DNA from 3 places in the [Leptolyngbya] sp. PCC 7376 genome. Region 1 is predicted to be linked to each of the others. Evidence: predicted binding sites of a transcription regulator. Region 1 holds the regulator's gene; each other region holds the start of a gene.
What was found. The regulator HrcA, encoded in region 1, represses chaperone genes, less so after heat shock. The targets are predictions, from matches to a motif close to TTAGCACTCNNANNNTNNGAGTGCTAA.

Region 2: groL (chaperonin GroEL) is a predicted target of HrcA. The motif match lies at 1,905-1,931, and genes of this name have one in related genera.
Region 3: groES (co-chaperone GroES) is a predicted target of HrcA. The motif match lies at 1,287-1,313, and genes of this name have one in related genera.

What each region holds. Positions count from the first base shown of each region.
Region 1 covers NC_019683.1:3,212,018-3,215,300, reverse strand. Annotated here, with positions in the region: gene LEPTO7376_RS14460 (NAD(P)H-quinone oxidoreductase subunit 4) at 1-107, opposite strand, end outside; gene LEPTO7376_RS26475 (hypothetical protein) at 122-268, shown strand; gene LEPTO7376_RS14455 (rhodanese-like domain-containing protein) at 454-807, shown strand; gene hrcA (heat-inducible transcriptional repressor HrcA) at 960-2,015, shown strand; gene LEPTO7376_RS14445 (DUF3110 domain-containing protein) at 2,037-2,447, opposite strand; gene LEPTO7376_RS23665 (CHAT domain-containing protein) at 2,702-3,283, shown strand, end outside.
Region 2 covers NC_019683.1:2,655,570-2,658,852, reverse strand. Annotated here, with positions in the region: gene LEPTO7376_RS11715 (right-handed parallel beta-helix repeat-containing protein) at 1-84, shown strand, start outside; gene groL (chaperonin GroEL) at 186-1,865, opposite strand; gene LEPTO7376_RS11705 (CHAT domain-containing protein) at 2,105-3,283, shown strand, end outside.
Region 3 covers NC_019683.1:3,598,651-3,601,933, forward strand. Annotated here, with positions in the region: gene groL (chaperonin GroEL) at 1-834, opposite strand, end outside; gene groES (co-chaperone GroES) at 923-1,234, opposite strand; gene LEPTO7376_RS16200 (hypothetical protein) at 1,371-2,129, opposite strand; gene LEPTO7376_RS16205 (Rieske (2Fe-2S) protein) at 2,382-2,747, shown strand; gene LEPTO7376_RS16210 (AAC(3)-I family aminoglycoside N-acetyltransferase) at 2,925-3,283, opposite strand, start outside.

The DNA.
Region 1 (3,283 bases):
CATCGAACGGTTTTCCCATCTTTATCTGGAATGATCGGCAACAATAAGGCTGCTGCGATGGGAAATAAAATAATCGTGGATAACCACGGAAAATTTGCGAGATCCATACAAACTCAAAATAATGGCTGTTTTTTCAAAATATGTATTGAAAAAAGTCGTGCTGGGAAATGAGGCGATCGCCAGTCTTCTAGGAATACCAAGCATTCTTGAAGTGGCTAATGGCCTCTGCCCTTACTTGTACCACTCTGAAATTGGGGTGAGCGCCTGATGCCGGGAACTGCAATACTCCTTAACTTTGCCGAGCTGATTCGGTTCACCAGGCACACAAAATAGCGATACTTGGCAGAAAGAGCCTAAAATTTTTTAAATTATTAATTAAATTTTGCGCCACTTTTTTGAGGCCACAGTCTAAGCATCTTTTTCTAGTTCGAAAAAATAAAAATCAGTAGCTTTATGACCACACCCATTCAAGAAATTTCTGTCCAAGCCTTTGCCGAAAAGGTGGCGATCGCCGCAGAATTAGAACAAGATTTGCAGTTTATCGATGTACGAGAACCCCAAGAGGTGGCGATCGCTGTACTTGATGGTTTTCAAACCCTCTCCCTTAGCCAATTTGAAGAATGGTCACCCACAATCTCTGAGGATTTTGACCCCAATACCGAAACTTATGTCCTTTGCCATCACGGCATACGTTCTGCGCAAATGTGCCAGTGGCTACAACAGAACGGCTTTACAAATGTCATAAACATTATGGGAGGGATTGATGCTTATTCCCTACTAGTTGACCGCAATGTTCCGCGCTATTAACCGAAGGAAAAAATCGGCTATACTAACTGCCACAGATTGAGTTCGTTTTTTATAAAAAAATAACTTTTTTTGATTTTCTACTGAGAAAAATATTTATATTTTTTTAAGATTTGCCAAACAAATTACGGGCTTGACTTGTCCTCACCCTATTTATGACTGCTCAGAATATTCTTAATCTCAGACATCAAAATATTTTTCGGGCAACAGTCAATCATTACATTTCTACGGCTGAACCAGTTGGCTCCAAAACGTTAGTCAAAGAATATGATTTTCATGTGAGTTCTGCCACGATCCGTAATGTGATGGGCAAGCTAGAAAAAGCTGGTTTTTTGTATCAACCCCATGTTTCTGCGGGGCGTATTCCTTCGGACTCTGGCTATCGTTTTTACGTCGATGAGTTGGTCACACCTAATGTGAAAACGCGTAAGCAAGTGCATCAGGCGCTCACTCAAAATTCTGATGAGCAGCTTTGGGGGCTAGAGGCGACATTACAAAAAGCAAATCAAATTTTATCCACGCTAAGCGGCTATATTGCGCTGATCACAGTACCTCAGCAAAATTATGCGCGGTTAAGACATTTACAATTGCTTCCTCTCAGCGCAAGCAAAGTAATGGTGATTGTGGTGACTGATATGTTTCAGCCGCAGTCTGTGGCTTTTGAGCTCGAGTATGATCCCGACGAATTAACTCTTCTCGCCAATTTTTTAAATCATCATCTCCAAGGGCGATCGCTGGAAGAAATTTCCCGATTAGATTTAGATGCTTTAGACCAAGATTTTCGCCATTGCGCTGAGCTGTTAGACACCATTTGTCAGACTGTTGCGAAGGTCAATCAAAATAATCTTTCCACACCGATTTTGGTGCATGGTATTTCTGAAGTACTTCGGCAGCCAGAATTTTCGCAGCTAGAGCAATTACAAACGCTGTTGCATCTCATCGAAGTACGCCAAGAACAGCTTTTTCCGGTGATGTTCAACCGTGAAGGTGAGGAAGGAACCACCCTGATTCATATTGGCACAGAAAATCCTCTCGAACCGATGAAAACTTGTGCTCTAGTTTCCGCCAACTATTACCAAGAAGAAGTACCTGTCGGTAGTGTGGGGGTGATTGGGCCAACACGGATGTTTTATGAAAATGCGATCGCCCTCGTAGAGGCAACCGCCGACTATATTTCTGCAAGTCTCACGACCCAGCCAGAATTAGCTTAATGTTTTTCTATCTATAAAAGTCTATAAAAGACCTTCGAGTTGCTGACGAATCCGGTCAAGCTCATCATTTGAAAGATCACTATCACCCTCTTTATCTGGTGAATTTTGGGATGTTTTTTCTTTGTCTGGATAGCTGCCAGATTCTTGCCAATCCGTTTCTGAAACGCTGTTTTCTGGAGGAACCGCTAATTGACCAGAAGCAACGCGCTCATAGGCATAATCAGCACTATCACAGAACTCGATAATGTCTTCATCTTCCATTTTCTCAACAGTTACTGGTGGGAAATCCTGTGCTTCTAACATGAGAGAAAAGCGAATCGCGTCATCTTCGTCTTCAAACATTAAGACCTTGTTGCGATCGCCTTCTTGGAGGGTGTGAATGCCTTCATTATCAGTGCGGGCATTAAACAAAAGTACGTAGACTAAACTCATGGGGGATCTTCTCGCTAACTAACATTTTCTCAAACCGAAAGTTATTGCAAAGATTAAAGCGGGGATTCTGTTTGAGGTGGATTGAATATCATAATCATAAGATGGCGTGGGAGTATTGAAAAACCCAGCCTTTTTTGCATGAGGCAAAACACCGCCATTATTTTCTATCGAAGAATCGAGACCTTTTAACCCATCGTATGTTCGCTCGAATCACTAGTTTTACGAAGCAATGCCAGCCAGCTTAGGAGTTTGCCGTGTCTTATTTTCGTCTGTTATCTGTCACGGTTAGCCTTGGTTTATTGTGTCCATTGACGCCTCTGCTTGCCCAAATCACCTCGACTGCAAATACTACCAATACTGCTGTAACCCAAAATGGTCAAAATTGGGATATTTCTGGTGGCAGTACTTCCGCAGGTGGCAATAACTTATTCCATGATTTTCAGGATTTTAATGTTGGTACGAACCAAAGTGCGACATTTCTCAGTGCGCCAGCTATCCAAAATATTTTGTCGCGAATCAGTGGTGCGAATCCTTCCCTAATCGATGGCCTACTTAGCATCAGTGGGAGTAACGCAGATTTATATCTCATCAATCCCAGTGGAATTGTTTTTGGTGAAAATACCCAATTAAATTTGCCTGCAGACTTCACTGCAACCACTGCAACAGGATTAGGCTTTGGTAGCGCCATATGGTCAGGGCAAACGAATTACAACGAGCTTATCGGGAGTCCTAACCAATTTTTCTTTGATGGCACTGGTGGCATTATCAACGGCGCAGATTTAAAGCTTAATGTGGGAAACCAACTGAATCTTTTTGCTTCACACATTGTCAATACT
Region 2 (3,283 bases), 560 kb from region 1:
GTTGATTTTGCAGATGTGATGGCAAATAATACGGGATTTGTTGATATCTCCGGTACACCAGACACGTCTGTACCTTGTCCGTAGTTTTCAAGAAAATTACATCACGAATACTTTTTTACTCAATAAAAAAGCACCCCGAAGGATGCTCAAGATAAAAACTGTTGTTTATTCAGGGTCTGGGGAAATTACATCATTCCCATGCCGGGCATTCCCATGCCACCCATACCGGGCATGCCGCCGCCCATGCCACCCATGCCACCGCCCATGTCGGGAGCTGCAGCTTCAGGTTCAGGCTTTTCAACAACGAGTGCTTCAGTGGTGATCACCATCCCAGCAATAGAACCAGCATTCTGAAGAACGGAGCGGACAACTTTTGCAGGGTCGATAATACCAGCCGCAATCATGTCAACGTACTCACCAGTTGCTGCATTGTAACCAACGTTGAATTCGCTTTCACGAACACGCTCAACAACGACAGAACCTTCTTCGCCAGCATTGTCAGCGAGTTGACGGAGGGGAGCTTCAAGGGCGCGAGCAACAATGTCGACACCGAGCTTTTCTTCGTCAGTTGTGAGGGATGTTTTTACGTCAGCAACTTTTGCTGCAAGGTGAATGAGAGTTGTGCCACCACCGGGAACGATACCTTCATCAACAGCTGCTTTAGTTGCGTTGAGAGCGTCTTCGATGCGGAGCTTACGATCCTTAAGTTCAGTTTCAGTTGCTGCACCAACTTTGATGACTGCAACACCACCAGCGAGCTTAGCAATACGCTCTTGGAGCTTCTCTGCGTCATACTCAGAATCAGTTTCAGCCAATTGCTTACGGATTTGGGCAACGCGAGCATCGATATCACTTTTGCTACCGCCACCGGAAACAACGGTTGTAGTCTCCTTCGTTAAGGTGATCTTTTCTGCTTTACCGAGCATGTCTAATTCGACAGTTTCGAGAGCAAGACCAACTTCTTCGGAAATGACACGGCCACCAGTGAGTACTGCAATGTCCTGAAGCATTTGCTTACGGCGATCGCCAAAGCTAGGTGCTTTAATCGCAGCGGCATTAAGCACACCGCGAGCCTTATTCACAACGAGAGTTGCGAGGGCTTCACCTTCAATATCTTCAGCGATGATGAGAAGAGGCTGACTGGAACGCGCCACTTGCTCAAGCACAGGCACGAGGTCGGCGATCGCCGAAATTTTCTTGTCCGTGATAAGCACAAGAGGATTATCAAACTCAACGATTTGACGCTCTTGGTCAGTGACGAAGTAAGGAGACATGTAGCCACGGTCGAGCTGCATACCTTCTACAACATCAAGCTCAGTAGCAAGAGACTTGGACTCTTCAACAGTGATTACACCATCTTTAGTCACCTTAGCCATCGCCTCGGAGATCATGTTACCGACTTCATCATCGTTACCTGCAGATACCGCAGCAACCTGGGCGATCGCCTCACCTTCCACAGGCTTAGCAATACTTGCAATCTCATCAACGAGGAATTTCACCGCTGCATCAATACCACGACGCAACTCAATCGGATTTGAACCCGCAGTAACATTCTTCAAGCCTTCGTGAATTAAAGCCTGAGCCATTACAGTTGCAGTGGTTGTACCATCACCTGCACTGTCATTTGTCTTGGCTGCAACTTCACGGATGAGACGAGCACCAGTATTTCTGAGGGGATCTGCTAGCTCGATTTCCTTCGCAACGGTAATACCATCATTAACAATTTGGGGTGCGCCGTAAGACTTCTCGAGTAATACGTTACGACCCTTAGGACCTAATGTAATTTTGACGGCATCGGCGAGGGCATTAATACCCGCTTCAAGAGACCGTCTGGATTCATCCTTAAAAGAGACAATCTTAGACATAAAAATTTTGAGTTATAGGATTTAACTTCACTAGCAAATTTAGCACTCATAGGGGGCGACTGCTAATTGCTTAGAGGTGTGCATTCCCGAACCTATCCAACCCCATATTTTCTTAAGATTTATGGTCATTTCTCGCCATAGAAGGGTCGGTTCTACAGAAAAGATTCATGGAGCAGTGTATGAATCTGCTGTTAAACGACATAAATTGGAAGAGCGCCCAGTCTCAATTTTCATTGTCGATGTCTCAACCTCCTGATTTCCCGTCTCTACAAGTGGTGTGCGATCGCCTAAATAATTCGCCGGAAGAACATCATTTTGTGATTTGGGCTGCGGCAACACCATTTGTGCGAGGTGTGGAAAAAGAAGATATTTTATGGGATGAAGAATTAAGTCGGATTTGGTTGGCATGGCAGGCAATTTTTACGCCTCATCAAACGCCCCACTATCCGATTACTGGTGAAGTCCAGTCTGTAGAATTAGTGCCAGATCCGAATGCTTCGATCAGTGGACGATTAATGCAAGGGTTGGGTGTGCAGATGTGGCAATGGTTATTTCAAGGGGCGATCGCCGAAAGTTTTGCACGGGCTGAAGGGGTTGCATTGGGTCAAAAAGAGGCGTTGCGGTTACGGATTGATGTGCGTGACCCAAATCTGTTGCCATTGCCGTGGGAAATTATGCAGCAGGAAATGGGCAAGCAAGCAGTTTCTCTTAACCCTCAGGTTTTCTTTAGTCGCACGATCGGTGATGTTGCGCCTTTAAATCTACAATCCACCGGGCGATCGCTAAATATTTTGTTGGTTTTAGGTGCGCCCGAAAATGGCAATGATAGCCTCGATCTCAAAACAGAAGCAGAACGATTGCAAAACATTTGGCAGACAAAAAGTTTTGGGCAAGTGCAAGGCGATATTCTGATTCAGCCAACTCCCAGCGAATTAGCGGAAACTCTCTCTAGCAAAAATTACCAGCTCTTTTTTTATAGTGGTCATGGCGAGCCCGCAGCGGATGGCGGCCAGATTTTTCTCAACGATGCTGATAAACTCAACGGCAAAGAATTGGCGCAAATCCTCACCCAAAGCGGCATTCGGTTAACGGTGTTTAATTCCTGTTGGGGTGCCAAATCCCTCCAACAAAATCATCAGGCGATCGCCACCAGTAGCCTAACGGAAGTACTGATTCATCATGGTTTACCGTCAGTTTTAGCGATGCGCGACCCCATTAGTGATGATGAAGCGATCGCCTTTATTACGAGTCTCAGTCAAGCATTTTGCAAACATAAACCAGTAGATGAATCTGTGGCGATCGCCCGCCAGAATTTATTAGCGCAATTCAAATTCAACTCGCCAGCTTGGACATTACCTATCCTCTATATGCATCCAGAGTTCGATGGTCAGATTTTGTCAAAGTTGTCATCCATTACC
Region 3 (3,283 bases), 390 kb from region 1:
AGGAGCCTTAACAGCAGCAACGTTGAGTACGCCACGAAGACGATTTACAACGAGCGTTGCAAGGGCTTCCTTCTCGATGTCCTCAGCGATAATCATGAGAGGCTTACCCTGGCGAGCAACCTGCTCAAGTACAGGAACGAGATCCTGAACGAGGGTGATTTTCTTATCAGTGATGAGGATGTAGGGCTCTTCGAGAACCGCTTCCATGCGATCAGTATCAGTCACGAAGTAAGGGGAAGTGTAACCCTTCTCGAAACGCATACCTTCAGTGATTTCTAGCTCAGTCTCCATGGACTTGCCTTCTTCAAGGGAGATAACGCCCTCTTTGCCGACTTTGTCCATTGCCTTGGAGATCATCTCGCCGACTTCTTTGTCGTTACCAGCGGAGATGGAACCAACCTGGGCGATCGCCGTGGAATCTTCTACAGGGCTAGACAAATCTTGGATGCGACCAACGAGGAAGTCAGCAGCTTTGTCGATACCGCGCTTAATTGCGATGGGGTTTGCACCAGCCGCAACGTTGCGGAGACCTTCCTTAACCATTGCGTGAGCAAGGACAGTTGCAGTGGTTGTACCGTCACCAGCTACATCGTTAGTTTTAGAAGCAGCCTGACGAATCAAAGAAACACCAGTGTTCTCGATGTGATCTTCGAGTTCGATTTCCTTAGCAATGGTTACACCATCGTTAACGATTTGAGGTGCACCGAATTTCTTTTCGAGGACGACGTTACGGCCTTTAGGGCCAATAGTGACAGCAACTGCTTCAGCGAGAAGGTCGATGCCTTTCTCTAAAGCGCGACGTGCGTCTTCGTTATAAATAATAGACTTAGCCATAGGGAGTAAATTTCTATCTGTAGAGAATTACGAGAAAAAATAAAAAGAATCTAATTTTGGTGATTTCGCAAACTAATTGCGGGAATCATTACGCAACTGTTGCGAGGATGTCCTTTTCGGAGAGGAGAACATAATCATCGCCACCGAACTTGATGTCAGTGCCAGCGTACTTAGAATAGAGAACCTGATCGCCAACTTTTACATCAACAGCAGAGCGGCTACCATCATCGTTGCGCTTGCCTTCGCCCACTGCAACAACTTCACCGATTTGAGGCTTTTCCTTTGCACTATCGGGAAGAAGGATGCCACCAGCAGTTTTTTCTTCGGACTCACTTACCTTGACGAAGACGCGATCGCCGAGGGGCTTGAGGGTAGAAACATTGATGCTAATTGCTGCCATGGATAAAATCTCCAGATTTTTGAAATGACTAAATTGGTTGCGAGTTCAGAGCTTAGCACTCTCGATCTCTGAGTGCTAATTTAGCGGAGATGTTTCTATACATACAACACCCTGCAATGTACGGGTTCCCGAACTATCAATTTTTGGGCGGCTGATGTTGCTGGGTACGGTAGTCATCTTTGGCCTTTTTGCGAGCTTTACGGGTCTTTTTGATTTTGTCTTTTTTATTCTGATCAGATTGTTTCTGATTGGTCTTTGGTCGCCAATACAATGCTTTTTGCCATGGCTTTTTAATGACCTCAAAATTACAGATGATCGGATACAGTACTGGATAAAATTTATCGGAGCCATATTCTGAACACCGGATCATCAGTGTTACTTCAAAATCGAGGTCTTCATCTCTAGCTGTTTTGAGGAGATCGGACGAAAAAATCGGCTGGGTAATGTCGTAGATAAGTTTGTCTTCGTCTTTTAGGGTGAGGCTTGATTCGATAGTGAGTTTGTCGTTGAGGATTTCGCGGGGAGAAATGATGCTACTGGCCTGGGCTTGAAATAGATCGATATTGAGAGCGGGTGGCAATCGGATAATCCGTTGGGATTTGCCATCAAAATCCATCAAACTGCTTCGGTTCCAGTGGATCTCAAAGTATTGTTCAAAGGTTTTGTTTTCGAGGCTGATACTAAAACTATTCAGGGTATCGGTGAGGGGCGATCGCCCAAAATCAAAGCTAAATGATAGTTTTTCGTCGAGACCAAATTTTGTGAGCTGTGCTGAGAGAAAGTCTTTATTGAGGCGAACCTCTGTCAGCTTATCGATTTCGTCCACGATGCTTTGATAGACATACCAGAGCACGATGGCATAAACGAACAAAATTAGGATATCAAAACCATTCATGATCGATCTCAGAGCGGGCTTTGGGTAAGTGTGTTTTTATCCTAATTGAGATTTCTGTTGAATTCATCCCCTGTGGCGATCGCCTAATTTATGGTTGTTGTCGTCATCAAAAAACGATATTAAACGAGTCGTCGATAAGCCTTATAAACAATCACGTGCATTACCGGGGCGATCGCCGACTTCTCCTGTATGATTTGACCAATATTTTCAAAACCCTTTAAACACACTTGCGAAGTAGGAATTTTTTACATCATGGCTAAATCAAAGGTTGCCAGCACGTCAGAAGTCAGCGGAGATAAGGTGCTCAAGGCAAAGGTCAACGGTCAACCAGTGCTCGTCTCGAAGTCTGGTGACAGCTATTGTGCGATCGCCGGGAAATGTCCCCACCTCAATTTACCCATGTCAAAAGGCAAGGTTGAGAACGGCACTATCACTTGCCCTTTCCACGGCTCTAAATTTGATCTATGCAGCGGCAAAAACGTTGAATGGGTAGATTCTTTCGTTGGTATTCCCCTCCCCGGCGTGGCTAAAAAGATGGTTGCAATGGGTAAAGAGCCCACTGATGTTGCAAGTTTTGCTGTTTCTCAAGAAGGCGAAGATCTCTACATCGACGCATAGAAATACCAAGTGAATACAGTCATTTTGAATAAGTTTTAAGGAAAGCATACATCCTTCCTCGGGGAAGGTGGCCGAAGGTCGGAAGGGGTTTCAGAAAGTTTTACAACCCATGGAAAACCTACCCCTAACCCCTCCCAAGAGGGGAACTTTCAAGACTAATTATTCAAACAAAACCGTTTAAGCGGGAGGAATGTCGAAATGCATGACATCTTCCCGCTTTCCTAATTTTGAATAGAGATTTATCGCCGGGTCGTCGCCATAATCAGCCTGCACAAAAATGACATAGGCTCCCCGCTCAGCCGCAATTTCTTGAACTTTCTCGATGCAAGCAGTGGCAATACCTTGGCGGCGGTGCTCAGAGAGAACGGCAAGGTCATAAATATAAATTTCACTGCGGGCTTGCTCGAATTTCTGGAGTTCATAGGCGACTAGTCCTCCCACCACTTGTCCAGACTTCAGCGCTGCAACAGCAATAAAATAATCCCGGTTTAACAAATTCTGTAAGTACTCATCGGTGGGCTGGTTCTGGCAATAGG